4 regions of the Lysinibacillus sp. DFXJR4 genome follow, and region 3 is predicted to be linked to each of the others. Evidence: riboswitches for the same ligand, from Rfam matches in the RefSeq annotation. Region 3 holds a riboswitch; each other region holds the start of a gene.
The links. A riboswitch is a leader RNA that binds a small molecule or an ion and turns the genes downstream of it on or off. The one in region 3 is predicted to bind cobalamin.
Positions count from the first base shown of each region.

Region 1: it holds a riboswitch for cobalamin, as region 3 does, so the genes downstream of both, cobT (nicotinate-nucleotide--dimethylbenzimidazole phosphoribosyltransferase) here and AC2CGN_RS13160 ((2Fe-2S) ferredoxin domain-containing protein) in region 3, are expected to answer to the same signal.
Region 2: it holds a riboswitch for cobalamin, as region 3 does, so the genes downstream of both, AC2CGN_RS21670 (FecCD family ABC transporter permease) here and AC2CGN_RS13160 ((2Fe-2S) ferredoxin domain-containing protein) in region 3, are expected to answer to the same signal.
Region 4: it holds a riboswitch for cobalamin, as region 3 does, so the genes downstream of both, AC2CGN_RS07730 (ABC transporter substrate-binding protein) here and AC2CGN_RS13160 ((2Fe-2S) ferredoxin domain-containing protein) in region 3, are expected to answer to the same signal.

Region 1 is NZ_JBXUNW010000001.1:329,751-337,447, forward strand. Features, by position in the region: gene AC2CGN_RS01550 (DMT family transporter) at 1-844, shown strand, start outside; cobalamin riboswitch at 901-1,077, shown strand; gene cobT (nicotinate-nucleotide--dimethylbenzimidazole phosphoribosyltransferase) at 1,167-2,228, shown strand; gene AC2CGN_RS01560 (trimeric intracellular cation channel family protein) at 2,297-2,902, opposite strand; gene AC2CGN_RS01565 (methionine gamma-lyase family protein) at 3,159-4,409, shown strand; gene AC2CGN_RS01570 (MerR family transcriptional regulator) at 4,570-4,944, shown strand; gene glnA (type I glutamate--ammonia ligase) at 5,006-6,340, shown strand; gene AC2CGN_RS01580 (CotD family spore coat protein) at 6,589-6,939, opposite strand; gene AC2CGN_RS01585 (ABC transporter substrate-binding protein) at 7,321-7,697, shown strand, end outside.
Region 2 is NZ_JBXUNW010000017.1:52,221-59,917, reverse strand. Features, by position in the region: gene AC2CGN_RS21690 (sensor histidine kinase) at 1,145-2,542, shown strand; gene AC2CGN_RS21685 (response regulator transcription factor) at 2,517-3,218, shown strand; gene AC2CGN_RS21680 (YdhK family protein) at 3,256-3,831, opposite strand; gene AC2CGN_RS21675 (biotin transporter BioY) at 3,944-4,540, opposite strand; cobalamin riboswitch at 4,680-4,871, shown strand; gene AC2CGN_RS21670 (FecCD family ABC transporter permease) at 5,022-6,068, shown strand; gene AC2CGN_RS21665 (heme ABC transporter ATP-binding protein) at 6,073-6,861, shown strand; gene AC2CGN_RS21660 (DMT family transporter) at 7,100-7,414, opposite strand; gene AC2CGN_RS21655 (DMT family transporter) at 7,414-7,697, opposite strand, start outside.
Region 3 is NZ_JBXUNW010000005.1:99,350-107,046, forward strand. Features, by position in the region: gene cbiQ (cobalt ECF transporter T component CbiQ) at 1-590, opposite strand, end outside; gene AC2CGN_RS13150 (energy-coupling factor ABC transporter substrate-binding protein) at 593-865, opposite strand; gene AC2CGN_RS13155 (energy-coupling factor ABC transporter permease) at 867-1,613, opposite strand; cobalamin riboswitch at 1,749-1,933, opposite strand; cobalamin riboswitch at 2,181-2,363, shown strand; gene AC2CGN_RS13160 ((2Fe-2S) ferredoxin domain-containing protein) at 2,501-2,872, shown strand; gene cobJ (precorrin-3B C(17)-methyltransferase) at 2,878-4,548, shown strand; gene AC2CGN_RS13170 (sirohydrochlorin chelatase) at 4,563-5,471, shown strand; gene cobK (precorrin-6A reductase) at 5,468-6,229, shown strand; gene AC2CGN_RS13180 (precorrin-8X methylmutase) at 6,242-6,901, shown strand; gene AC2CGN_RS13185 (cobalt-precorrin-5B (C(1))-methyltransferase) at 6,901-7,697, shown strand, end outside.
Region 4 is NZ_JBXUNW010000001.1:1,508,755-1,516,451, forward strand. Features, by position in the region: gene AC2CGN_RS07725 (GTP-binding protein) at 1-1,528, opposite strand, end outside; cobalamin riboswitch at 1,774-1,960, shown strand; gene AC2CGN_RS07730 (ABC transporter substrate-binding protein) at 2,145-3,140, shown strand; gene AC2CGN_RS07735 (precorrin-3B methylase) at 3,193-3,864, shown strand; gene AC2CGN_RS07740 (S9 family peptidase) at 4,035-6,023, shown strand; gene AC2CGN_RS07745 (GNAT family N-acetyltransferase) at 6,082-6,624, opposite strand; gene AC2CGN_RS07750 (class I SAM-dependent rRNA methyltransferase) at 6,726-7,697, opposite strand, start outside.

The DNA of each region.
Region 1 (7,697 bases), on a different contig from region 3:
ATTTGTTTTATCTATGATTATCTTTGGGGCTATCGGTGTTTTTGCTAAATATATACACCTGCCATCCAGTGAAATTGCCTTCTGGATGAGTGTGATTGGCTCTAGTTTTTTATTGATAATTTTCATCGTTAAAAAAGAAAAAATAACGAAAGCATCCATTTTGTCTAATATATGGCCATTACTGCTATCAAGTGTAGCGTTATGTGGGAATTGGATTTTTCTATTTCAAGCGTACAAAGAAACAACCATTGCCAATGCAGCGCTTAGCTATTATTTTGCGCCAGTTTTAGTGATTTGTTTATCACCAATTATATTAAAAGAAAAACTGTATCTAAGAAAAATTTTCTATGTAGGTGTGGCTTTAGTTGGATTATTCTTTATTGTCCATAGCCAAGCTACAGAAGAAAATGGGCAAGATATCGGCATTGTGTATGGGCTTATTGCAGCATGTTTCTATACGTTGGTAACTTTTGTCAATAAGTATATTCATGGACTTAAAGAACCGTCAAACACAATTCTGCAGCTTTCTTTAGCAGCGTTATTTCTAGCACTTTATCTTTATGGAACAACTGGATTTCAAATCATGTATATCGATATAAAATCCATCAGTTTACTAATAGCATTGGGCATTGTCCATGCCGGTATAGGCTTCTATCTTTTCTTTTTAGGAATGAGTCATTTAAAGGGGCAAAGCATAGCCATTTTAAGCTATATTGACCCTCTAACGTCATTGGTAATCTCAACGATGATTTTAGGAGAAAAAATGACTATGCTGCAAATAATAGGAGCTATTCTATTGCTTGGCGCGACATTTATTAGTGAAATAGATCAGAAAGAAGTCTAATTTAGCTTTAAAGGTGACATATTGACAGAAAGATATCTTTACAGTAAATTAAAAGAAATTGCATAATAGCATTAGGTGCCCATTGAGGGAGAATAGGGAATAAAGTGAAAGTCTTTAGCGGTCCCACCACTGTAAAAAGGAGTTTCATAGAGAATGCCACTAGCATGGTGCTGGGAAGGTTCTATGAAATGTTGAAATTGAGCCAGGAGACCTGCCTAATTGCTTCGATTATATAGACGATGGAAAAGTCTGTAGTTTATTTGTCATGAATAAACTGCAGGCTTTTTATATTGTCTCGAAAGATTGAAAGGGGAATAGTTTCATGCAATTATTACAGCACACGATTAAAAAAATTCAAAATGCGGATAGCCGTATGATGGAGAAAGCTAGGGAATATATAGACTCTCTGAGCAAGCCACCTGGAAGCTTGGGGAAATTGGAGAATCTTGCTGTACAGCTTGCTGGTATTACAGGAGAATTATTTCCTAAAATTGAGAGCAAAGCAATTATTGTCTGTGCAGCAGATCACGGTGTTTGTGAGGAAGATGTAACTTCAAATCCGCAAAAGGTCACCTTTTTACAAACAATGAATTTTCCAAAAGGGTTAACGGGGGTTTGTGCAATCGCCAGCATAACCAATGCCAAAATTGTAACGGTCGACGTTGGTGTAAAAGAAGATTTACCATTGGATGCTGGAGTCATTCTAAAGAAAATTAAATATGGAACAGACAATATGGCAAAGGGTCCAGCTATGTCAAAAGAGGAAGCTATTCAATCCATCGAAGTAGGAATTGAAGTTGCAACGAACGAAATAAGAAACGGAGCGGATGTTCTTGGAACTGGTGAAATGGGTATTGGGAATACAACACCAAGTGCGGCTATCCTTTCTGTGCTTCATGCCTGTCATCCAAATATAGTAACAGGACTAGGTGCAGGTGTTGGAGCAGGGGGAATTGCGCATAAGGTGGAGGTTATTCAGCATGCTATTGCACTAAACAAGCCCAATCGCCACGATGCTATTGATATTCTTGCAAAAGTTGGTGGCTTAGAAATAGGTGCTATGGCTGGAATTGTACTTGCGGCTGCTGCAAATCACAAACCTGTTGTAATTGATGGCTTTATTTCTACGATTGCTGCTCTCATTGCCTTTGAGCTTGAGCCAAAAGTAAAGGACTACATCATTCCTTCCCATGCCTCAGAAGAACCAGGGGCTAAAATAGCAGCCAAGTTGCTTGGGGTTGAACCAATGCTACATATGAATATGCGTTTAGGAGAAGGCTCTGGTGCAGCTTTAGCCTTTCCAATTTTAGATGCAGCTTGCTCCATGATGAAAAACATGGCAACACTTGAGGAATCTGTAGTGCTAGTAGAATCGAAAGAATAGATCGTAACAAAAAGTATAACAAGCCCATAATTCAAAACTATTTGGGCTTGTTACTATTTATAAAATGCCTATGCCCGATTGAGCTTTCGTAAAGGCAAACGCCATTTCTTCATATAGGAAAGAATTCTTAGCACTGTTATCATACCAAATAATCCATATAAAAAGAGGTCGCCTGTCAATACTTCTAGACCAATCATGAGTCCTGCAAGAGCTGCCCAAACCCCATAAATTTCATCACGTAATACGAGAGGCTTGCGTCTTGCTAAAAGATCTCGAACTATGCCGCCTCCTGAACCAGTTAAGACAGCAGCTACAATCACTGCACTAATGGGCATGTCGAGCTTTACAGCATAGAGGGCACCTTGAATAGCAAATGCCGATAAGCCAATGGCATCCGTAAAGTTTCCCCAACGATGCCAATGCTGAATTAGATGATGTGGAAAAATAAAAAATATAGTAATTGCCGCAAGTGCAATTTGGAACATCATATCCTGTCCCCATAATGTTGTAACAGGCAGGCCAATAAGTAAGTTACGAATTGCGCCACCACCAAAGGCAGTGACAATACCGAGTATATAAACACCGAATAAATCGTATTCTTCCTCCATGGCAATAATTGCCCCAGAAATAGCAAAGGCAATTGTTCCGATAATACTGAAAACCTCCCAAGCCATCCCTTTCACCCCTTCTGAAAAATAATGTACTTTCTCATTAAAGTTAAAAAATTCTATTAAATGTAAGAGAATCTATGAAATTTCAAAAATAATGAAAGAAGTCCGCACATTAGCTTAGCGCAAATTGCGAGTAGAAACAATAGGCAAGTTTTGCAGACACATCTACAAATTGTTAAGATAAGATAGGAGAAAGTGAAAACTTCAATTTGTGGTTGTAGATGCCCGCAATGGAAGAAATGTGAATGGAGAAGAATGCATGACTTTTACAACGAATTTAACAGAAGAAACGTTAGCATTGGCTACCAAAATAGAGGATAAGGTTCGCCCGTTTCAAAGGAAGGTAGACGAGATGGCGTTCTTTAATCAACAAAAGGTGCTTGCAGCTTTTAGGAAGCATCAAGTGAGTGACTATCATTTACACCCTTCTAATGGATATGGTTATGATGATGAGGGACGTGACAATTTAGAGCGTGTTTATGCAGAGGTTTTTGGAGCGGAGGCTGCCATTGTACGTCCGCAGATTATTTCAGGGACACATGCCATTACGCTTAGTCTATTCGGCGTGCTGCGACCGGGTGATGAATTGCTGTATATTTCAGGTCAACCATATGATACATTACAAGCCATAGTAGATGGCGGTGATAAGGATACTGGCTCATTAAAGGATTATAAAATTGGTTATCGACATGTAGATTTAATAGAAAATCAACTGATTGATTGGAACGGTGTAGCGACTGCTATTACAGAGAATACAAAAATGATTGCGATTCAACGATCAAAGGGCTATGCATCACGTCCATCCTTTACTATTGAAGAAATTGCTTCAATGTGTGTGAAAATCCGTGAATTAGCACCACAGGCTATCATCTTTGTCGATAATTGCTATGGAGAATTTGTGGAGGCTCAGGAACCGACAGAGGTAGGGGCAGATTTAATGGCAGGCTCTCTGATTAAAAATCCAGGCGGTGGCTTAGCCAAAATTGGTGGCTATATTGCTGGTCGTGCCGATTTAGTTGAAAAATGTGCCTATCGTATGACGTCACCGGGTATTGGTGCAGAAGCAGGTGCAACACTAAATACGCTTGGTGATTTTTATCAGGGCTTTTTCCTAGCGCCACACGTTGTAGCACAAGCATTAAAAGGCGCAATTTTCACAGCGGCAATGCTAGAAGAAGTTGGCATGTCTACATCTCCAAGCTATGATGCGAAACGAACGGATTTAATTCAATCTGTTTCATTCCAAACGGCTGAACAAATGATTGCTTTTTGTCGCGAAATCCAAGCGAACTCACCAATCAATGCCCATTACGCACCAGAGCCAGCCTATATGCCAGGCTATGAGGATGATGTCATAATGGCGGCTGGTACCTTTATTCAGGGCTCCAGTATTGAGCTTACAGCAGACGGTCCTATTCGCCCACCATATACGGCATTTATTCAAGGCGGTCTCACATATGAGCATGTAAAATTTGCTATTTGTAGTGCAGTTCAAAAAATTCAGCAATAGATAAGGTGGAAAAAACTATTCAAATCGTGATTTTGAATAGTTTTTTTACAATTTTGTAGCAGTCGAAAAAATATTTAAAAACGATGTTAGGAAACCTTACATACTTGTTGACACTGTAAAAATTTCGTTATATGATTAGCGGGTATTGGAGGGGACTTAAATGAGTCGTGAAATTAGACGAACTATGCCGTTATTATCTATGAGTATCGTGATGCAATTGACCGAGCTTTCGGCACGCCAAATTCGTTATTATGAAGAACACCATTTAATTGAGCCGCACCGAACAGAAGGCAATCGTCGAATGTTCTCATTAAATGACGTCGATACATTGCTAGAAATTAAAGATTACTTAGAACAGGGCATGAATATGGCGAAAATTAAAAAATTATTCGCTAAAAAGAGTAACCCTGTGACGACAGATGAGCCGGATTTAAGTGACTCAGAATTACGTCGTATCATGCGTGAGGAAATGCGTCAAGCACAGCGCATGCAAAAATCATCCATCCGACGTGGGGATTTATCCCGATTCTATTAAAAGCCTTTAATAGGGTAGGGTAAAGATAAAAGCTAGACAAATTATAGGAGTGTGGAAAACTGTGGGTAAATACACAAAAGAGGACATTAAACGTCTTATCGAGGAAAAAAACGTAAGCTTTATTCGTCTACAATTTACGGATATACTTGGCACAATTAAAAACGTTGAGATTCCTGTAAGCCAATTAGACAAAGCGCTAGAAAATAAAATGATGTTTGATGGTTCATCTATTGAAGGCTTCGTTCGTATCGAAGAATCAGATATGTATTTATATCCTGATCTAGATTCCTTCGTGGTGTTCCCTTGGACTTCTGAAAAAGGGAAAGTAGCACGCTTCATTTGTGATGTATACACTGCGAAAGGCGAACCATTTGCTGGTGACCCACGTAACAACCTAAAACGTATCCTAAGAAAAATGGAGGATATGGGCTTCACAAGCTTTAATTTAGGGCCTGAGCCAGAGTTCTTCTTATTCAAATTAGATGCAAAAGGCGAACCAACATTAGAGGTTAATGACCACGGTGGTTACTTTGACTTAGCGCCAACTGATCTTGGTGAAAATTGCCGTCGTGATATCGTATTAGAGCTAGAAGAGATGGGCTTTGAAATTGAAGCTTCTCACCATGAGGTAGCTCCTGGACAACACGAAATTGACTTTAAATATGCAGATGCTATCACAGCTTGTGATAATATCCAAACGTTCAAATTAGTTGTAAAAACAATTGCACGTAAACACGGCTTACACGCTACTTTCATGCCAAAACCATTATACGGTGAAGCTGGCTCTGGGATGCACTTCAATGTTTCATTGTTTAAAGGCAAAGAAAATGCTTTTTATGATGAATCGACTGAATTAGGTCTTTCTGAAACAGCTATGCAATTCATGGCAGGCGTTCTTGCGCATGTTCAAGGCTTCACAGCTGTAACAAACCCAACAGTTAACTCTTATAAACGACTTGTTCCTGGTTATGAAGCTCCATGTTATGTGGCATGGTCAGCACAAAACCGTTCACCACTAATTCGTATTCCATCAGCTCGTGGTCTGTCAACACGTGTAGAGGTACGTTCTGTGGACCCAGCTGCAAATCCTTATTTAGCAATGGCTGTTATTTTAGAAGCGGGTCTAGAAGGGATTCGTCAAAATCTAACTCCACCAGCTGCAATTAACCGTAACATTTATGTGATGTCTGAAGAAGAACGTAAAGCAAACGGAATTGAAAACTTGCCACCGGCTCTTGATGATGCATTAACATTACTTGCTAAAGACAAAGTAGCGCAAGAAGCGTTAGGTGAGCATATCTATGCAAACTTCAAAGAAGCAAAAGAAATTGAGTTTGATATGTATCGCACTACTGTCCATCAATGGGAACGTGACCAATATTTAAAAATGTACTAATTAAGATTAACCGAGTATCTAATAGAGGATACTCGGTTTTTTACAGACATATAAAAAGCACAAAAAGCGATGAGGCGTTTAACAACCTCATCGCTTCTTTTTTATCTTGATTCTAGCAAAATATTAATTAAGTGGCGAGATGAATGGTCATTTATTTCGCTAGCTTACAGAGTCCCTTGGCTATCACAGATTTTGAAGAGTAGCGTTTTGAGCGAGCTTGACGCAATCACGCTGGGGTGTGTAATTGACTAATAGCCCATACGACTATGATGATACGGCATATGACCGTGGTGATGGGACATATGGCAGTGATGCTGCGGCATGTGACAAGGGTTAGGTGGCATTTCGCAAAGTGTATGGTTTTCGCAACATTCATTCACGACAGATTCAGTACATGGGAAATAGTATTGATGATCGAATATATGTTTATTTACATTTGTAATATGTGTTGGTTGTACATGCGGTACGACAGTATGGATATAATTTGTACGAACATATTGCTCTGGTGGCATAAATTGTGGTGGATCAAATTGTGTTGGCATTGCTTGTGGTGGACAACAATGTGGACCTTTCCCATGATGACGCATACGATTAAACATGGTTATTACCTCCTGTTTTAATAAGTTGTGGTTCATTATTAAGATATGAGTGATATGTCGATAGGGTCTATTTATTTGCCTACTAACTATTAGATAAATCTCACACATCAGTGAAAATCAAAACTTATGTAACATATGCCTAATATATCCTTATAGCTTATTAGATGAGTATATATACCTTTGTTTCAGGTGATTTTCTTTATCAAAAGAGATTAATTTGTATATTTGTATAATAAGCAGCCAATTAAAAATAAAATATTATTAAAATTATTAGAAAGGTACGTTTTTTATAAAAAAAGATATTGTAAATACATTTTTTGTACAGTATACTCTTTTAGTGATAATGATTATCATTATTGATTATTATTTGGGAGGACCTATATGTCGAAACTTACATTTAACAAAAGAAATTTTTATTTGCTTTTCACATTATTACTATCATTCGCAATTTTACTAGCTGCTTGCGGGGATAAAACATCAAAAAGTAGTGAACAGGAAAATAAAGCATCAGAAGAAGGAAAAACAGAGGAAACAAGTCGTGAAATTACACATGCGATGGGTACAACAACAGTAAAAGGAACACCGACAAAAATAGTAACGCTTTATCAAGGTGCTACCGATGTGGCAGTTGCAATGGGGATTAAGCCAGTAGGTGCAGTAGAGTCGTGGGCAGAAGCGCCTATCTACAACTATCTTAAAAATGATTTAGATGGTGTAACAATCGTTGGGCAGGAAACACAGCCAAATTTAGAAGAAAT
Region 2 (7,697 bases), on a different contig from region 3:
CAAATTAAAAAGTATATCCCTTTTTCAAAACGACGGGTTAATCTCCGTTCCGCCTGAGTGCTTTGTAGCTGTCGCTTTGCTTTCGCTACAGAAAACATTTGCCGCTGACGCTTCGCTTTCGCGCAGAGCTTCCTGGGGAGCGTCCGATGAGCCACTTGGGGCAACAGATGTTTTTTGCGCGTAAGCGAAGCGTCAGCAGCAGGAGGTTGGTCACGAAGGCGTTGTCACAGGACGTGACGATTTTAGCCTTTGTTCCCCTAATTTGCTCGCTCCATGGTCTCATCTGTGGCGCTGAATCCCCGAGGAGTTACTCAGTCTACACTCCAATCAACCATTGCTCATGAATGTATAGTGATAAATTGAAGTCTTAACCATCACTATTTTGCGCAAAATGGAGCTTTGATAACATTTTTCTATGTGAAAGCAGCGCGACAGCCATAAGTAACTTTATGTAAAGTTACAAAGTAGTTTTATGCATAAAATGTGAGTAATGTGCTTTTACCTTACTTTTGAAGGAAGAAAATATTTAAAGTTCTACACTATTGCAGATTGGAGTGCAAGGCTACTCGACTCCCGTGGGATAGCGAGACAGACGAGAAACTGAGGCCAACACGAGGTTGGTCACGAAGGCGTTGTCACAGGACGTGACGCACTTAGCCTTCGTTCCTCCAGGCGCAGGAAGCGGCTCGTCGCTCGCCCACAGGAAGCTTTGCTCTGTGCGAAAGCGAAGCGTCAGCAACAAAGCGAGTAGCCTGGAACGAAAATCACCTTCATTTTGACTAAATATTCACAAAGAGTCCCTTGACCATTTAGTTTTTCAACACTATGAAGTCCTGTAAGTACTAGGTATACTTACAGGACTTTTTAACTTCTGCTGAAACGAATAAAGCACTTGAATGGTGGTAGAATGGTAAAAGAGATGCTCGATTAAAAATGCTGTACTACTGCATAAAATCTTCATATTTTTACGTTATACTTTTGACGTGATTCAGCCAAATGTTTAGTACCGTAAGCGAAGCGTCAGGTACAGAATACTTCAAAGGAAGAGATGATGTATTTTTCCTATTCAGCGAACATATAAACGCATGATAATGCCCTGCAAATGTCACGTATTTTTTGGAAATCTCAAAATGGTGGTTAGCAAATGAGAAAACTTTCACTAAAGCTTGGAATCATTTTTTTTATTACATTATTTTGCATTGAAACATTTATGATGTTCTTTTTACATACTTCTTTAACCAATTCAAGGGTTGAAGAGGAACTAACGAGCTTACAGGCAAGAGGAAACTCTCATAGAACAATTTTAGAGCGAAATTTTGACAAGGAGACCCTAGCTCATATTGTACTAATGGAGTCAGAGGAAGATACAGATGTAGTTATTACAAATATATCAGGAACAATATTGGCGTCTTCAAACCCACATCCTGAAATCAAAGATTATATAAATCAATTAGAGAATTCTGTTCCTTATAATGGGGAAATATTGCAGCGTCATTGGAAAAATGAAAAATATATTGCAACCATTAGTCCAATTCAAAAGCAACAGAGAACTGTTGGATATATTTTTATGTTTCAAAATACAGATTCAATCCATGCATTAATGGAGCGCTTAAATAAGCATTTTTTAATTGTTGGATTTGTTTCAGGTCTTGTAACCATTGCAGTCATTATTGTTTTATCTAGAAAGCTAGCTCACCCTTTAATTCAGATGAAAGAAGCTACTATGAAAATGAGTAATGGTGACTTTTCCGTGGCACTTTCTTCGAATGGAAGGGATGAACTAAGTGATCTTGCTATAGCAATTCAGCATTTATCAGATGAGTTGAATCATTTAAGACAGGATCGCAAAGATTTTTTATCAAGCATTGCCCATGAGCTTAGAACACCCTTAACCTTTATAAAAGGCTATGCGGATATTCTCTATAAACGTAATTTGACGGAGCAAGATCGACAAAAATATTTAGGTATTATTATAGAAGAAACAAATCGACTCTCTCATTTAATAAGGGAATTATTTGATCTAGCTAAAATGGACGAAAACTCCTTTATTATTGAAAAAGAATGTCTTCAATTGAATGAGATTTTGGAAAATATTAGAGGGAAATTGAGCCCTGCCTTTCAAGAAAAACAGCTGCATTTTAACGTTCATTGTGAAGAAGGATTAACTTTAATGGCTGATGCTGCAAGGCTGGAACAAATATTAATGAATCTCCTCAATAATGCATTATCATATTGTTCACCAGGTGACGTTATCTCCGTCATAGCAAAAAGACAGGACGATTTAGTATCTATACTCGTTAAAGATACTGGAAAGGGAATCCCCAAAAAGGATTTACCTCATATTTTTGAACGATTTTATCGTGTTGAAAAATCTCGTAGTCGTGCACTAGGGGGCGTTGGACTGGGGCTTTCAATTGTAAAAGAGCTTGTGCAGGCGCATGGAGGAGAAATTACAGCCCAGAGTATAGAAAATAAAGGAACAACTTTTATCTTAACGTTTAAAGGAGTCAAAAAGCATGAAAACAATACTACTCATAGATGATGAACCTAGAATGTTAAACTTGCTTAAGCTTTATTTAGAGCCTGTTTTCACATGTAAGGAAATGGTATCCGTTCAGGAGGCTCTGATCTATTTAGAAGAAAATCATGTAGATCTGGTACTTTTAGATATCATGATGCCAGAAATGGATGGCTGGCAGGCCTGTAAAGAAATAAGGAAGTTTTGGGATGTGCCCATCATTATGCTAACAGCAAAAGGGGAGCATACTGATATGGTAAAAGGTCTAAATCTAGGAGCAGATGATTACATTCTTAAACCCTTCGATGAAGAAGTGTTACTAGCACGTATTAATGCTGTTCTAAGGAGGGCAAAAAGTGATGAAAATATTGTGTCGTTTGAGGGATTACATTTAAACAAGGAATCCTTTGAAGTTTGTTTTAGACAGAAGGAAATATCCTTAACACCTAAGGAATTTGGGATGCTAGCCTTATTTTTAGCGCATCAAAATAAGGTTTTTACTAGGGAGCATCTTATTAATACTGTATGGGGTTACCATGATTCGATAGAGGATCGAACAATTGATTCACATGTACGTAATTTACGAGAGAAACTACGGAAAAGTGGTTTTCCTGCTGATGATTATTTACAAACTGTTTGGGGGCTTGGCTATAAATGGCTTAAGTCCGCAGGGAGAAATGCTTTAGATCTTAGAAGCTAGAAGAACCTCTGCAAGAAATCTACAGAGGTTCAGCGTCTTATTCTGTTTCTAATTCGTCCTCAGTTACCCATTTATAATTTTTTACAGACTCTCCATTTGTAGTAGCTGTGTAATCAATCATATAAACAGTCGTTTGGACTGCTTTATCAATCTGAACAGTCGCATTTTCCATGCCCGTCATATGAGATGCATTTGTCTTAACCTCAGTACCAGAGGCTAATGGAGCTAAATCTGGATTAATCAATTCCTCATGAATAACCCACTTATGATTTTCTACACGCTCACCACCTGTAGCTGGATCATAGGAGACAATATATGCAGTAGTATCATATGCGCCTACAATTGTTGCTTTTGCTCCCTCCATACCTTCCATATGTCCATTGGTAATAATAGCTGTGCTTCCTTCTGGAAATTTAGGGTTTACGGCAGTTTTCAACGCTATGGGCACCTCACCCGAGCTAGAATGATCCATTGTTGAATGATCCATCTTTGTATTCTGCTCAATGTCATTGTCCTTTTTCGTCCCTGATTCTGTCTTGTCAGAGCAACCTGATAACGTTAGGAAAGTAATTACTGTCAGGAAACTGATAAACCAACTTCTTTTTATCTTCATCCTTTATTCCTCCTCACTATTTACACCTAATGTAGCAAATAAATGTGCAGAAATAATGGAAGGATTATAAGAAATACGCCATCTTTGTAGGTTTGGCGTTTTAAGAATTCAACTATTTTATTGGTATTATTTTTAATATCCTTTGTAGTCGATGCGCAAAAATACCAGCAAAGACTGCTAAAATAATATCCTTAGGCAAAGGCGGCATCATCCAAAGCCAGGCCATCTTATAATTGAAAGCATCTGGAGCGCTAGCCCATAGCTTATAAGCAAAGTACATCCAATTTGTCCCTAGTAAATAATTAATAGCTGTAGCAATTACTGCTGCAACAATATAGCTTTTCTTTGTGCCGCTGCGCTCAACAATTAGTCCTGCGATAAATGCAGCTAAAATAAATGTGACAATGAAGCCAAATGTAGGGCTCAAGATTTGTCCAAAGCCGCCACCAAAACGTGCAAATACGGGTGCACCAGCTAAGCCAATGCACATATATACCGTACAAGCAAGCGCACCCTTTCTACTACCAAGAACGAGTCCAGCTAATATAGCAAAGAAAGTTTGCAATGTGATGGGGACTCCACCTACAGACATGAAAGGGACAATAGAAGTAATATTTGCACCAATCATCATTAACGTTGAAAATAATCCAATATAGGCAATATCTACTGTTCTTAATCTATGATGAGAGTGTTCTGCAACTGTTGCCATAATTTCACTCCTGTCTATTAAAGCTATAAATAGTGTATGAAAATAAAATATTTGTGTCAACCTATAATTTATGTTTAGTTAACTCAATGATAATTAATAGACTAACTACTTAAATGTATGATAGAATCGTCATAATTTTAATAGTTTGGATACTAATGGTGTGGCATCTTATATAAAGTGTCACTTAAAAGGGAAGTCGGTGAAAATCCGACGCTGTCCCGCAACTGTAACGAGGAGTTTTATGATGATTTAGCCACTGTTTTAGGAACGGGAAGGTAATCATAAAACGTTGATTCGAAGCCAGGAGACCTGCCATTTAGTGATAGTTGTAATGCCCACGAGGATGAACGCATTTACGGACAATAGAAGGAAATCTTTCTGACTTTGTTGATGAATCTAGGGTATTTCTATGCATACTATGCATGAAATACTCTTTTTTATTGCTTCATATCTATTACGGTTGATTAGGAGTATTATACATATGAATAAAAAATTTATACTATTATCACTGTCTTTGTTTCTAATACTAATCATTTCTATGACTTTGGCTGTTATGGTTGGATCTGTTTCCATCACACCTCTTTATGTGTGGCAGGTTATTCTGTCCAAAATTCCAATCGTCCAAAATTTTATAGAGCAGGATTGGAGTCGCTCGCAAGAAATTATCATTTGGCAAATACGGGTGCCACGCGTCTTGTTGGCTGCCATTGTAGGAGCAGGCTTAGCAATTGCAGGAGCAGCTATACAGGCTCTTGTGCGTAATTCTATAGCTGAACCATACATATTAGGAATATCCTCAGGGGCAACAGTCGGTGCTACAGCTGTTATTATTTTAGGTGCATTTTCATTCCTAGGAATTTTTGCTCTTTCAGTATCTGCATTTTTAGGCTCACTACTAGCCATATTGTTAGTGTTTTTCCTTGCCCGTGTTGGAGGAAAAATATCTGTCTTTAGACTTTTACTTGCTGGAATGGCAGTATCGTTTATTTTATCTGCTATTTCGAATTTTATTTTAATGATGGCAAAGCAAGAGGGTGGAATTAAGGCAGTTATGTATTGGATGCTTGGAAGTCTAGCTGGTGCAAAATGGAGTAATATAATTATTCCTACAACTATTTTTATCGTCGTGTTTGCCTTACTGTGGCTCCATTATCGTCATTTAAATTTATTATTGCTTGGGGAAGAGGCAGCAGTTACATTAGGTGTCAATATCCAACAGTTTCGTTTACAGCTTATCCTACTAGTATCTTTATTAACGGGTGTGCTTGTTGCAGTAAGCGGCTCTATTGGATTTGTTGGCTTAATTATTCCACATATTGTTCGCATAATTGTAGGTTCTAACTATAAATATGTAATACCAATTAGTGCTTTATTAGGAGGTATTTTTTTAGTTTGGGCAGATGCGATTGCTCGAATTTTGATAGCTCCTGAAGAAATGCCAATTGGAATTATTACAGCTTTTTGTGGAGGACCATTTTTCATTTGGCTACTGCGCCGTAATAATTATTCTTTCGGTGAAGGAGATTAAACCTATGACATTAGAAGCAAGGCAGGTATCCTATTCCATTCAGGATCAACGCATATTACATGAGGTTAGTATGCAAATAAGGGAACAGCAATTTGTTGGGCTAATTGGTCCAAACGGTAGCGGGAAGTCAACCTTATTAAAAAATATGTACCGCCTATTAAAGCCTGAAAATGGTACGGTTCTGTTAAATGAGCAGGATATTTTTAAGCAATCAAGTAAAAACATTGCTAAAAATTTGGCGGTAGTAAGTCAAGAAACACCGGTTTTATTTGACTTTACAGTACATGATTTAGTAAGTATGGGAAGAACACCTCACAAAAAATTATTGGAGCTTGATCAAGAACGAGATTTTCAAATTGTGAAGGATGCATTAAATCAAACAGGTATCACACATTTAGAAAAACGTAGTTTCAGCTCATTGTCAGGTGGAGAAAAAAAACGGGTGATGGTAGCACGTGCACTTGCTCAGCAAGCACAAATACTTATTTTAGATGAGCCAACAAATCATTTAGATATACAGCATCAATTACAGCTAATGGATTTAATTCAAACTTTGCATTTAACCGTTGTTGCTGCTTTGCATGACCTAAATATTGCAGCTATGTATTGCGATCAAATTTATGTTTTACAGAAAGGTCAAATCGTTTGCTCTGGTACACCAGAAGAAGTGCTTACGCCAGCATTATTACAAGATGTATTTGGTGTTTATGCCGATATACAAACCCACCCTCTTACAGGTAAGCCGTATTTAACGTATGTATCGGAGCAATATACGAAAATATTAAAATATTGATAGTATGAAAAAGGCGTATCACTTAGTGCGGATACGCCATATTGTTTATCTATGGATAGGACTGTGGTTAATGGAGGACAATGCTTCATTTATTACAAAAATCCTTAGCTATTCTCAGTCCAAATCTTCCAAATAACACCCTCTTCATCATTACTACTATGTGCTTAAATCTTTAAATCCTTCGGACATCTTCTCACCAAACATTATTACTAAATTCTACCGAAAGCAGCAAAATAAATTAAGATATTGCTTTTAAACCTGCTACACCAATGATAATGGCAACGATACTAATCAAACGGGTGCGGTTTTTGGATTCGCCAAAAAATATAATATTTACAAGGACAGCCCCAACAGTCCCAATACCAATCCATACAACATAGGCGATGCTTAACTGTAAATAGTTAAAGGAGGCATATAATAGCGCAAAGGACAACCCAAATCCACCCACATATATAAATAAATTACGAAGCGTTTTTTTCTGACTGTAGAAGCGTAAGCCTACCACCCCGATAATTTCTGATATTGCAGCTAATAATACAAGTAACCAGCCCATTATGCATTAGCTCCTTTCTTATTATCATGATCTCTAGCAGTGTTATCGGCTAATTTAAGACCAATAACCCCTACTATTAAAATAAACATGAAAATCGCTTTCATAGTGTTAAACTCTCCTTCAAAAATGAAAATGTCCATTAATGTGGTACCAATTGTTCCTGCCCCAGCAAAAATTGCATAAACTGTGCCAGTAGGTAGGTTTTCACATGCTTTTGATAAGAAATGGAAGTCCGTAGCGATTAAGGCTACGATAATAATCCAATGCCACCAGGAATGTGCAA
Region 3 (7,697 bases):
GATATAGAGCGTAGCCACTGGGCAGGTGAATGATAACCAAGTCGTGCCTGCTGAGCAAGATGAATTTTTTGCATACTGTCTAAAAAAATAAAAATAAATCGGTATGTTAATTCCACTAGTTCAACAAACAAGGCAGGAATTCTACATTGTCGTAACACATGACAAATAGACTGTACAGATGTTGTTAGGATTAAAAAATATAAACAACTGACACTGCCAAGAACGATGAAAAAAAGTTGCTTTGCTGTAACTAAGCTTGCATTGCCAACAAAAATTGTCCAATCATTGAAAGAAAATGCCCAAATATGTGCAGGTAATTCGTTAGCCGCCGGAGCTATTGAAATTAGAATAGATAGTAAGCTAGATAGTAAAAAAAATCCGGGTAACAATAATAGTTTTAAATAATATTTCACAGGGATTTTAGCGCCTATAATGATAAAAGCACTCATTACAATAAATGTAATGAGTGAAATTCGTTCATCTCTCATGATAAGCGACAATAATAATAGTCCAAAAGAAAACAACATTTTTTCTAGCGGATGAACAGACGCTAGCTTATTCATATATGCATACTTATCAATGAGTAACATACTTAACCTTCTTTATGTTTGCCGCGCATTAAGCCAATAAAGTATCCGATAAATCCAGCACCTATTGCAGCTTGTAGTGCAAATAATAGGCTTTCAATTTCTCCACTTGGTGGTTCCCATATGCTTTCAAACCATGGTTCGTAGTCAGCATTTATTTCCCCGATTGCTGCCTCTGCTTCACCATCTGCACCTTCGAATTCTGCACCCTTTTGAATGAATAGAGGGATAATTGCTAATAACACAACGATAGCTAGCAGTAATAAGTTTTTTTTCATTCTAATGTGCCTCCTTTGTTGAAAAAACACGTAATGCTTTTAATTCGCTCACATTGTATTTTTTCAAGAAGTTCATCACAACTACGGTTAAAATCCCTTCACTAACAGCAAGAGGGATTTGTGTTAATGCAAAAATACCTGCAAATTTTGTGAATGACGCCATAAAGCCACCAACCTCAGAAGGAAAAGCAAGAGCTAATTGAACAGAAGTGACAATATATGTACCTAAGTCACCGAGCATAGCAGCTAAAAACACAGCTACAGAAAATGAAAGACCCATTTTTTGAGAGCCTTTAAATACATAATAAGCAATAATTGGACCAACTACTGCCATAGAAAAGGCATTTGCTCCTAAAGTTGTAAGCCCTCCATGCGCTAAAAGTAAAGCTTGGAATAATAATACAATTGTTCCGATTACACTCATTGCTAATGGACCAAAAAGAACTGTACCAAGTCCAACTCCTGTTGGATGCGAGCAGCTTCCAGTTACTGACGGAATTTTTAATGCTGATAAGACGAAGGCAAAGGCACCTGATAGTCCTAAAATCATTTTAGTTTCAGGGTTTGCATCGATCGTTTTACGAATTGAACGTAATCCTAAAATAATAAATGGAATAGATACAACCCACCAGAAAATGGCCCATTCAATTGGTAAAAAGCCCTCCATTATATGCATGGCGAATGCACGATTTGGCACAAATAAAAATGCCAATAAGAAATAACTAAGCTTCCAGCCTGAGAATTTCAAAATTTCTCCTCCTTACATATAGTTTTTGAATTAGCGTGCGAAAAATAAAAAACACTTCTCCTTAGGGAAAAGTGCATAGCTAAAACAAATAGAATTCGATTCTACTAAGCCGCACACCTATCCTCGTAGGTTGAAACGTTCACATTCTTTTCGGCAGGTCTCCTGGCTTTAGTTCCTCATTTTATAGGCCTTCCCATCCGTTGGACAGTGACATTCTCTATAAAACTCCCTAGTACAGTGGCGGGACCGCGCCGGACTTGAACCGGCTTCCCTTTTAAGCGAAATGATAAGCACTTCGCACCGAAAAAAGATGAAGTTGTGAGATTTCACGACAAAGTGTAACATAATTTTCCATCATGATGCTATCTTTTTTTAGAAAAAAATTTTTAAAATTGAGGTACAATCTAGAAAATTCTGATAAAATAAAAGAGAAATTTTTCTTTTTTCTACGAATTTTTTGATGAAATTTTAATGAAAATGTCACAATTTTAGAGAGAAATATTGAAATTTTAAAATTTTAAGATATGATAGAGACAGTTTTAAATTCATGTTAAACATACAAATTTGATATAAAAACATACATAAGTGCTTGAATATTTTCAAGATAATAGGGAAATTGGTGAAAGTCCAATACAGCCCCCGCTACTGTAATAGCTGATGAAATCGCAAATGCCACTAGTGCAAACTTGGGAAGGCGCGAAAGTAAATGGAAGCTTAAGTCAGGAAACCTGCTTATGGAATGATGCATGCAAACTTTTCGGAGGGAGAAGTTGAAGCAAAGGCGAATACCTATCTTATTCGACTTTATTTGGCTTCTACAAAACCTTTACTCTTCGATTAGAGTAAAGGTTTTTCTTGTTCCTAAACGTATTGAGGGGAGAACAACGATGACTACTTGGAATTTAGAGGGGATGCAGACACATCTTTTTATTTGCAATGGCAGTAGCTGTATGAAAAAAGAAGCAGAGGAAATTACGCAAGCCATTCGTGATGAGATACAGTTGCAGGCACTTGATAAAAAAATACATACAACCCGGACACGTTGTAATGGCAGATGTAAGGATGCATGTGTTGTCATTGCTTATCCGCAAGGGAATTGGTACCGTGTGCCAACAACTGAACATGCGAGGGCACTTGTGCAGGATTTACATCATGAGTCACTGCACCATGAACATGTTTTTACGCTTCGTGAGGGCACATTACAGCGCACAGCACAAACAACAGCCATTAAAGGCATCGAAAAGGTGAAAGAGGGGTAACAAAAATGGCGCAAAAAGGAAAGATTTTTGTAGTTGGCTTTGGGCCTGGTGATTTTAATCATATTACACATCGGGCTGTAGAGGCATTACAACAGAGTGATATGATCATAGGCTATAAAACATATGTAGAGCTAATTCAGGACTTAGTGAATGCAAAATCCATTGTTAGTACGGGTATGACGGAGGAAGTATCTCGTGCACAGGAAGCGGTACGCCAAGCAGAGGCTGGGAATATTGTTTCCGTTATTTCCAGCGGTGATTCTGGTGTATATGGAATGGCAGGTTTAGTGTATGAGGTATTAATCGAGCTTGGTTGGACGGAGGCAACTGGTGTAGAGGTAGAAATTGTTCCAGGTATTTCTGCTATCAACTCATGTGCAAGTTTACTAGGAGCGCCAATTATGCATGATGCTTGTACGATTAGTTTAAGTGACCACCTAACACCCTGGAATTTAATTGCGAAGCGTGTGGAAGCAGCAGCGATGGCGGATTTTGTGATTGCACTGTATAACCCAAAAAGTGGTCGACGTACAAGACAAATTGTGGAGGCCCAACGAATTTTATTAGAATATCGTTCACCTGATACACCAGTGGGACTTGTTAAAAGCGCTTATCGTGACCGTCAGGAGGTTACCATGACAACTTTAGCAGAAATGCTAGAGCATGATATTGGGATGCTGACAACGGTTATTATCGGAAATTCATCAACATTTTTCTATGATAATAAAATGATTACACCACGTGGCTATCAGCGTAAATACACACTTGGAGAGGAGAAGCAGCCATTACGTCCACACCAACGTTTAAGGGAAGAAAATGAACCATGGGCAATGAATCAAGAAACAGGGAAGGCACGCAATGACTTTGCGGCAGATCCCAACGCTAATCGCATCGAACCCAGTTTAGCCATTTCTCCTAATCCGAAACAAAAAAAAACTTCACTTGAGATGGCGACAGCAGCCTTAGCGATGGTCAACGGAACAAGTGAGGTAAAGGCAACACCCAAGCTTGTGCAACAAAAAATCGAATCTATCTTTGAGTTAGCTGTGAGCCCAGGAGTAGCCAATAAATTTTTCACCCCGCAACAGATGATGACGCTAGCAGAGGTTGTCGGGGAGGATGGAACGATGGAATACACGCCAGACCATCAAATCCATTTAAAAATTCCAACAACGGGGCCAGAAAAAATTACAGCAAAGCTACGTGAGGTTGGATTCTTACTGGCTCCGATTGGGGATGTACTATCATTAAAGGCTTGTGACTTCTGTTATGGGGAAAAGGCTGATTCGATTCCATATGCCGAGGAGATTCAGAAGCAGCTTGGCGGAATGTCTTTACCGAAAACGTTGAATATTGGCTTTAATGGCTGTGGTATGGCATGCTATCGAGCAGTATTTGATGATATTGGCATCGTTTATCGTAAAAGTAAGTTCGATGTTTTTATTGGGGCAAAGCCAGTTGGTCGTACAGCGCATGCTGCACAGCCAGTTGTAGAGGGACTAGAGCCTGAACAACTTATTCCGCTCATTACGGACATCATCGAAGAGTATAAAGCAAATGCCCATCCAAATGAACGTTTGTTTAAGTATTTTAAGCGTGTGAAAAAGATTCTACATTTTACGTATCAGGACATGTCTTCAAAAATAAAAGTAGAGCCCGCTCCATGCGGTGACTAGTGAGGAGTAATGAGATGAAAGCAATTTTATTTGTCGGCCACGGGAGCCGTTTAGCAGCAGGAAATGATGAGGTGCGTACATTTATCGAGCAAATGGCACCTCGTATTGATGATAGCTTCTTAGTAGAAACGTGTTTCTTGGAGTTTGCTTCTCCAAACATTGAAGAGGGTATAACAAACTGTGTCAAGAAGGGTGCAACAGAGGTGCATGTGATTCCAATCATTCTTCTTCATGCTGGACATTCAAAGCTACATATTCCGGCAGAAATTGAGCATGCGCGAGAACATTATCCACATATTACATTCACATATGGTCAAACAATCGGTGTCCATGAAGAGATATTTGCAATTTTAGAGGATCGTTTAGCTGAAATCGGCTTCAATGCTGAAGAGGAGCAACAGGATACAGCTATATTATTAATTGCACGAGGCGGCAGTGACCCATATGCAAATGGAGACTTTTATAAAATTACACGTCTGCTGTGGGAAAAATTGCCTGTGAAATATGTAGAAAGTGCCTTTATGGGGGTAACGGATCCTCGTGTCGAAGAGGGAATTGAGCGCTGTGTTAAGCTAGGTGCTAAAAAGATCATTATGCTTCCATACTTTTTATTCACGGGTATCCTAATGGAACGCATGAATGGTATGTGTCAACAATTTAACGACAAATTTCCAGAGTGTGATATTCAAATTGCTGACTATTTTGGGTATCATGAACGCTTGCAAAATGTGCTACTTGAGCGTATTGAGCAGGCTGTAAATGGGACATCAACAGGTATGCAGGATTTAGAAAACTATCGAGCTTATGCAGCAGTGCATGGTCATGCGCATCATCATCACCATCATGACCACGACCATGATCACGACCACCATGATCATCATCACGAACATGACCACCACCATGAAGAGGAGTCTGTGAAATGATTTTCATGTTAGCAGGGACAAGTGATGCCAGAAACTTAGCTCTTGAAATACAGTCAGCAGGCTATCAGGTAACAGCAACAGTTGTTACTGAGTCTGCAGCCTCTAGCCTTGCTGAGGTGGGTCTACCTCATTTAGTTGGACGGTTAACAGCTGAGGAAATGGCAGCAATTATGACAGAACAAGGCTATCGTTTAGTTGTAGATGCCTCTCATCCTTTTGCTGAGGAAGCTTCAAAAAATGCCATGGCAGCAGCGGAGCAAGCAAATATACCATATATTCGCTATGAACGCGCGCATGAACATTATTCTCATCCTCTTATAACAGTAGTAAAAGATTATGAGGAGGCTGCTCACTTAGCAGCAGAAAAACGTGGTGTCATAATGCTAACAACAGGCAGTAAAACGCTTGCGACATTTACGAAGGTTTTACATGGTCTGGAGAATACAAGAGTGATTGCACGTATGCTACCTAGACTCGATAACATGGAGAAATGTGAGGCACTTGGTGTGGCACAAAGGGACATAGTCGCTATACAGGGACCCTTTTCAAAGGAATTAAACGAAGCACTCTTTCGTCAATATGATGTGACCTTGATGATTACGAAGGAAAGTGGCAAGGTTGGCTCAGTGGATGAAAAGCTAGAGGCAGCACTTGCATGTGGCATTGAGACAATATTAATTGCAAGACCAAATATAAAGTATGGCCAGCAATATTCTACATTTACAGAAGTACTACAGGCAGTACAACACACACTTTAGGAGGCAATTCAGATGGATTTTAAAACAGATTTCAAACCTTTAACGGTAGATCCGGATAAAATTTACGATTACAGTTTTTCAATTATAGCAGAAGAAATGGGCGAGCATGATTTTTCAGAGGATGAGTGGAAGGTTGTTCGTCGTATTATTCATGCATCTGCTGATTTTGAGCTTGGTCGTAGCGTTATTATTACTCCAGGGGCAATTGAGGCAGGTATCAAGTCTATTCTTGCAGGTCGCCATGTGATTGCTGATGTGCAAATGATCGAAAGTGGCTCAGGAAAAAAACGTTTCCAAAAGCATGGTGGGGATCTACATTGCTATATCGCAGATGAAGATGTCTCAGTAGAAGCGAAAAAACAAAATACAACACGCGCTATTATCTCCATGCAAAAAGCTGCTAAATTACATGAAGGTGGAATTTATGCCATTGGTAATGCACCAACTGCATTATTAGAGTTAATCCGTTTAATTAAAGAAGGCTTAGCAAAACCAGATCTAATTATCGGTATGCCAGTTGGCTTTGTATCTGCAGCAGAGTCAAAAGAGGAATTATTAAAATTAGAAGGTATTCCGTATATTACGAATGTTGGCCGTAAAGGCGGTAGTACAGTGACGGTTGCCGCTTTGAATGCCATTTCACTTTTAGCGGATGAACAGGCGAAAAAATAATGGAGCGGAAGCCGAAAAAGGATCCCAAGGACATGCGTCACGGTTATACAACGGGAGCCTGTGCAACTGCGGTGGCAAAGGCAGCATTGCTAGCACTAATTACAAATGAAGAGCAGGAAACTAGTACAATTCATTTGCCAATTGGGCGAGATGCAACCTTTACTATTGAAAATTGTACGTTTGAAAACAATACGGTAAGCTGTGAAACCATAAAGGATGCTGGGGATGATCCAGATGCTACACATAAAGCACTTATTATTGGCACGGTGAGCTGGGCCGATACACCTGGCATTCATCTTGATGGTGGGATTGGTGTCGGGCGGGTAACAAAGCCTGGCTTACCTGTCCCAGTTGGAGAAGCGGCTATTAATCCCGTACCTCGTAAAATGATTCATAGCACTGTACAGGGTGTTCTTGACGATTTTCAAATTAAGCGAGGCGTCAACGTTATTATTTCTGTCCCAGATGGTGAAGAAATTGCGAAAAAGACCTTAAATGGTCGTCTGGGGATCATAGGTGGTATTTCCATTTTAGGCACAAGGGGAACCGTCGTGCCTTTTTCGAGTTCCGCTTATATGGCAAGTATAGTGCAAGCAATAAGCGTTGCTAAGGCAGCTGGCTGTGAGCATTTAGTCATTACAACAGGGGGACGCAGTGAAAAGTATGGAATGGCGCAATACCCTAATCTACCAGAGGAAGCATTTATTGAAATGGGCGATTTTGTTGGCTTTACGTTAAAGCACTGTAAACGTCTCGGCATTAAGCGAGTCTCTCTTGTTGGCATGATGGGGAAATT
Region 4 (7,697 bases), on a different contig from region 3:
GTAATGCTCGGAATGTGGCCACGCGAAAATCGCCGCCGTCGGTATGCTTAATATGTGCACGCCCCGTTAAAAGCGTAAAACGAATATCAGTTACGGGAAAGCCTGTTAGTAATCCATGATGTTCGCGCTCGAATAAGTGCTTTTCAATCAGTCGTTGATGCCCAACGGATAAATCGTCCGTATGACATGCATTGACAAATGTAATACCAGTACCGCGTGCACTTGGCTCCATTAATAAATGTACTTCTGCATAGTGCTTTAAAGGTTCGAAATGACCATATCCTGTAACAGTTGATGCAATTGTTTCCATATATAATATCTGTGGCTCCCCGAATGAAATGGCTAGTGAAAATCGCTTGTTTAGCACTTCAATAAGGACCTCAAGCTGGATAACCCCCATAATATGTACTTGAATCTCTTGAAATTTTTCATGCCAAATCACACGTAATGAAGGCTCTTCCGCTTCAAGGATACGAAAGATTTTTAAGACTTCCTTTATATGCTGGTCTCCCTTGTATTGTACTTTGGCCTGAAGAGTTGGCACTAACTCATAGGGCTGTGGGTTACTAGAGCTTCCGAGGATTGCACCAATATTTGCTAAGCTAAGCCCTTTTACAGCAAAAATTTCGCCAGCTGTCACTTCCTGTACGGCTTCATAACGATGTCCGTTATATAACCTTATTTCCGTCACTTTTTCGGTTACGTCTCCAAAAGAAAACTCATCTCGAATATGCAAGGTTCCCTGTAATGCCTTAATAAAAGTTAAACGTTGATGGCCATCGTGTCGAATTTTAAAGACTTCACCTTGAAATGGTGCAGCAGCATTGAAATGTGTTTCAGTAAGCAGCGGGAGCTGTGCAAGGAATTCCTTTATGCCGATATCTTTTAATGCTGAGCCAGTAAAGCACAAAAATGCCTTTTCCTGTTTAATCATCGCTTGGAGTTGGGTAAAACAGCTACCACTATCTAATGTTTCATTAAGAAAAGCATCCAAAAGATTGTCATCACGTTCAGCTAGCCATTCCATTATGTTAGAAGGAATATAATCCGAATGGAACATTTCATTTACTAGTAGTACGTCCTTAGAGCAATCCTTTTGAAGCTGTGCCATAACATTATCCACCGCTGCACCTTCACGATCAATTTTATTGATAAAAAAGAAGGTTGGAATGTGATACTGACGTAATAGGTGCCAGACTGTTTCTGTATGCCCCTGTAACCCCTCAACTGCACTAATCACAATGATGGCATAATCCATAACACGAATCGCACGCTCCATCTCAGGGGAGAAGTCGACGTGTCCTGGTGTATCGATTAATGTATAGGTATCGTTGCCAATTGTCATCCGACCTTGCTCAGCAAAAATTGTGATGCCACGTTGACGCTCCAGCTCATGATTATCCAGAAATGTATCTTGATGATCCACCCGCCCACGAGCCTGAATACTTTTTGTATGAAATAATAATTGCTCAGAGAATGTTGTTTTTCCTGCATCCACATGAGCAAGGACTCCAATAGTTTTATGCATAAAATAATCCTCGTTTCTATAAATCCGTCCATTTTATTGTAACAGAATTTTGTTGAATTCAAGAAATATGAATATGTCATAATTGTGCTCCAAATCAACTGATTATGAAAAATAATTAATGTAAAATAGTTCTCGATTATGTAAGAATAGTGCTATAATATTAAAGATAATTAGTAAATGGATTTTTTTGTGAGATTGCGAATAGAAATTTCTTTTGCTAGTCTATCAATAATATTTATAACAATCAATAATACCTTTATATTGGTGCAAATGGCCTTAGTCATTTGCTTAAAAGGGAAATCGGTGCAAATCCGATGCTGTCCCGCAACTGTAAATGGGGAGTCTATACAAAATGCCACTGTAATCAACCTATGGGAAGGCGTATAGATGATGAACCTAAGCCAGGATACCTGCCAATATTATTCTTTACTTTAACCACGAGGATGGGGATAGTGAATCAGGTCAAAAGCCATTATTTCACTATGCGAACCTCTTGGAAACAAGGGGATTTTTTTATGCCCTTTATCAATTTATTACACTGTACATAACAAAAACATGGTAGTAAAGAAGTCAACTGATTTCTTACTATATATTTAACATCAAAGGAGAAAAGGACATGAAGAAATGGAACAGCGTGTGGCTTGTCTTTGCACTGGCATTGATGGCCATTTTAGGTGCATGCAGTGCGAAGGAAGATAAAGAATCAGCAGCACAAGGGGAGAAGGTTGAACCATCGCAAGCGGCAACGGCAGAAGTAACGATTGACAATAATGGGACAACACAGGTTTATAAAGAGGCGCCCAAAAAAGCAATTAGCTTAAACCAACATGTAACAGAAATTATGCTAGCTTTAGGCTTAGAGGATTCAATGGTTGGTACAGCCTATTTAGATGATAAAATTTATGAGCCTTTCCAAGCTGCTTACGATAAAGTACCTGTATTAGCTGACCAATATCCTACAAAGGAACAGGTTATTGATGCAGAGGCAGACTTTTTATATGGGGGATGGAAAAGCGCCTTTGGTGAAAAAGGTGTTGGTACTCCTGAAGAGCTTGAGACATTAGGAATTCACACCTATTTACATACAGCGTCCAATATGACAAAACCAACTTTAGAGGATATTTTCATAGATATTCGTAATATCGCAAAAATATTCCGTGTCGAAGATCGTGGAGAATCTTTAATTGATCAAATGACAAAAGATGTAGATAATATTCGTGCCAAATTGCCACAGGATGGCAAAGAGTTACCTGTTTTAGTTTTTGATAGCGGTGATAAGGAAGTCTTTACAGCAGCGCAAAACTTTATGAATGAGTTGGTAACGATTGCTGGGGGTAAAAACATTTTTGGTAATGTGGAGGCAGGTTGGACAACTGTTTCAAAAGAAGATGCAGTTGCACGTGATCCAGAGGTGATAGTTGTCATTGATTATGGGGAGACATCTGCTGAGGAAAAAATTAATTTCTTAAAGAATGACCCAGCGTTAAAAGAAACAGAAGCCGTGAAAAACGAACATTTTGTTATTTTACCATTATCTGCAGCATCTGAAGGTGTCCGTGCCGCAGAAGCGATTCAAATTTTGGCAAAAGGCTTTTATCCAGATAACTTTTAAAATTTGAGCTAGCATTTTGCTGGCTCCTTTTTCATAAGGAGAGATATTATACATGAATGCATTTAATATGAACATACCAGAGAAAACCTTTGAAAAGCTAAATCATCAGGGAGAATTTACTCGCCTTGCGGTAAGCCCTGGAATTATTAATAAGCATTATACTCCAACACAATTTCAAATAATCGCAAAGGTCGTTGGAAACACTGGTGCTATTAAATACTCTGCATCCTACAGTATATTATTATCAATTCCTACTGTTGGTCTAGGAGAAGCTATAAATGAGCTACAAAAAGCAGGTCTATACGTGGCAAAGCAAGGTCCGATTGTTGCCATGAAGGCATGTGATTTCTGTGATGGCGATAAAATGGAGGCAGCCCCAATAACAGAGCAATTATATGATTCATTAGAAGGGATGGCAGTTCCATCAAGATTACGCTTAAATGTTAATGGCTGTGCATCGGCTTGCTATAATGCTGTCTATGATGATATCGGCCTCATTTATCAAAAGGATAGCTTTGATGTTTATTTAGGAGCGGTGCCGATGGGGGCAAAAGCTCAAGCGGGGACATTGTTTGCTAAACGGATTCCTGTTAACCATATTGAAAGCTATCTCCATGCAATTATTTTACTCTACAAAGAGCATGCTCGACCAAATGAACCTTTTTATAAATTTTATCGTAGAACAAAAACGGCTGACTATTGGGATATAGCGTTTGATTTCTAAAAACTAGTCTTATCAAGCATGGTGTCACTTTGTAAGAAACCTCGTCATTGTAAAATACTTCTTCACATATAAAAGATTACATAGGCTTAAAAAATTTTTTCTTTTAAGCAGGGAAAATACTTAGTGTATCGAAATAAAATACTATGTAAGAATTCAACAAGAAGGAGCGAATAACAGTGAAACATGGGATTCAACCAGAAGATTTATATCGATTAAAATCAGTATCAAATCCACAAGTATCACCTGATGGAAAAGGAGTAGTTTATGTAGAAACTTGTATTGATGAAAAAAAGAATGACTATGTATCTAATTTATTTTATATAAATTTGACTGAAAAAAACCCTCTACAATGGACATTTGGTGATGATAAAACGAATTCACCTGTATGGTCATCTGATGGCAGCAAAATTGCATTTGTATCAACGAGAACTGGCAAGCCACAAATTTTTGTGCTTGCTAAAACAGGTGGAGAGGCCAAACAAGTTACGCATTGTAAAAACGGTGCGACATCACCTGTATGGTCTCCATGTGGTAAGAAAATTGCCTTCTCCGTAAAGCTTGGTAAAAATGAAGATATCTGTGATAAAGCAGAAGATGTTAAGAAAGAGGAAAAAGAACTTAAACCTCTTGAAGTTGACAACATGAAGTATAAATCAGATGCTGCTGGATTTATCGATATGGATCAATATACTCACATTGCCATTGTCGATCTTGAATCAGGGGAGCTGGAACAAGTGACGACAGGAAGCCATCATTTCCATTTGGATACATGGTCACCAAATGGAAAATATCTGGCTTATTCGGCTGATTTAACAGAGGATGTAGATTTTTCTTTCAATAATGATATTTATTTATTGGAGGTAGAAACAAAACAAACGCGCCAACTAACAGAAGGAAAGGGGATGTTCTACCAAACTTCATGGTCCCCGAACAGTCGATACATCGCTTTTCTTGGAAGTGAGAGAGAATTTGAAAACGCTACACAAGCAAAGCTATGGATATATGATTTGGAGCAGAGTAATTTAACAGGTGTAACAAGTGATTTTGACGCTCCTGTCGGTGATTTTGTAGTTGGAGATTATCTACAAGATGTCGTGGCTCCACGTGTCCAATGGATGAAGGATAGTCATAGCTTTTACTTCCAAGTGACAGATCACGGAAATACAGCCATTTATTTTGGAAATATTGTTGGAGAAATATATCCAGCGATTCATGATAATCAGTATGTCTATGGTTTTTCACTTGATTCACAAAATGATAAAGCAGTCGTTGCCATCAGCACTACAACAAATCCTGGTGATCTATTTTACGTCAATTTGAAAACTGGTGAAAAGGAACAGCTCACTAAAGTTAACGAAGAGTTTTTAAGATCAAAAATATTATCTGTTCCAGAAGCTATTGAATATGAAGGGGCAGATGGCTGGAAAGTAAACGGCTGGATAATGAAGCCCATCGGATATGAGGATGGGGAAAAATATCCACTTATTCTTGAAATCCATGGTGGTCCGCACGCAATGTATGCCCATACCTATTTTAACGAATTTCAAATACTTGCTGCACAAGGTTTTGCGGTACTATATACGAATCCTCGCGGTAGTCACGGCTACGGTCAAAAATTTGTTGATACAGTCCGAGGTGATTATGGTGGCAATGATTATCAAGACCTTATGGCTGCTGTTGACTATGTATTGGAACAGTATGAATTTATTGATCAAGACCGACTTGGCGTGACAGGAGGCAGCTATGGTGGCTTTATGACTAACTGGATTGTTAGCCATACAAACCGTTTTAAAGCGGCTGTTACGCAACGCTCTATCTCTAACTGGATTAGCTTTTGCGGTGTAAGTGATATTGGCTATTACTTTACAGACTGGCAAATTCAAGCGGGACTAGACGATATTGAAAAGCTATGGCATCATTCTCCGCTGAAATATGTGGACAATGTACAGACACCACTGTTAATTTTACACAGTGAAAAAGACTATCGCTGCCCGATTGAACAGGCAGAGCAATTGTTTATTGCCTTAAAGCATCGTAAAAAAGAAGCAAAATTTATTCGCTTCCCTGAATCCAATCACGAACTTTCAAGAAGCGGAAAACCAATGTTAAGAATGAATAGATTGGAATATATTCGAGATTGGTTTGTCAAATACCTATAAGAATCATAGAGGGTGGTGGCTTAAGGGCTAAAAAAGCTTCTTAGGCCATCTTTCTAAATTATTGATTAATAACTCCATAAAATACTAAATCCTCGTATTTACCGTCTTTTATAATATGATCCTTTAATATTCCTTCTTGTGTCATACCAATTTTCTTCATTACTTTTCCAGAAGCAGGGTTTGATGAAAAAAATCGTGCAAATACTTTGTGCAGTTTCTTTTCTTCAAAACCGAATTGTAGAATCGACTGCGCTGCCTCTGTTGCATAGCCTTTTCCCCAATATTGCTCACCAATCCAATAGGCAATTTCTCCTTGATTAAAACGTTTGTTATTCGATAATGCAATTGCTCCATATAATTCGCCAGTTTCTTTATCAGTTACTGCAAACTCGTACGAAATATCCTCCATAAAATGATCGTAATGGCGTTCTATCCATGACAACGCATCATTCAAACTATATGGATAGGGCAGGTACAATGTACTTTTATAAATATTATAGTTATTGCAAAGCTTTGCCACCGTTTCTGCGTCAGATGCTTGAAATAATCGCAGGACTAGCCTTTCAGTTGTAATCATTAACTTTTCACGAATATACGCCATTTAATCACTCCAATTACCTATAATTTGTAAGTATATTATATAATAAACCATATCCGAACAAAAAGACAGAATCATAGGAAGGTGATTCTGTCTCGATGCATTTAGTCTATTTTTTTTATAAAAACAACCTTTAAGTAATTAAATTCAGGATATTCACGTGGTACACGGAAATCCTTCGGCAGGCTGTATTCCTCAACAATTTTATAGCGTGTATGCGTTTCCTTAAAGGCCTGATCAATAAAACTTTTAAACTTTTTCATACCAAAGCTTGCGTTATTGGTTGAAGCAACGATAATACCATTTTTCTCTGTGATGGCAATCGTGTCAATTAACAATTTCGGATAGTCTTTCGCTGTTGAGAACGTTCTTTCCTTTGTCCGTGCAAAGCTAGGTGGATCTAAAACAACAAGATCATATTTCAAATGATGACGCTGTGCATATTTAAAATAATTAAAAACATCCATTACTTTAATATCCTGTGATTCATAGTCTATGTTATTGACGCTAAATTGCTCAATTGTTTTAGCTAAACTACGCTTTGCAACATCTACACTTGTTGTTTTTACTGCTCCACCAAGTACCGCCGCAACAGAAAATGCTCCAGTATAGGAGAACGTATTAAGCATATTCCTATGGTCTGCGTAATGTTCACGAATCGCAAGCCTTACGTCCCGTTGATCGAGAAAAATACCTGTCATTGCGCCATCGTTTAAATGAACAGCATAGCTCATGCCATTTTCCAAAATAATGATTGGAAATTCACCAGGAGTCCCCATAACGAAATCGTCCTGCTCCATATATTGCCCTTTAAGATCAAATCGCTTTTTCTCATAAATGGCTGTAAAGTTTACTGTCTCAGCAAGTGCTTCGTATATCATATCCTTCCATAAATAGATACCCGCACTGTACCAGCTCACTAGATAGTAAGAATCGAAATAGTCAATAGTGATACCACCTATACCATCACCTTCACCATTAAAAATACGAAAGGCTGTTGTATTAGGATCATCGAAGAAGTTCTGACGATTTGCAAGTGCCTTTGTAAATTTTCTAATAAAAAAAGCTTTGTCTAT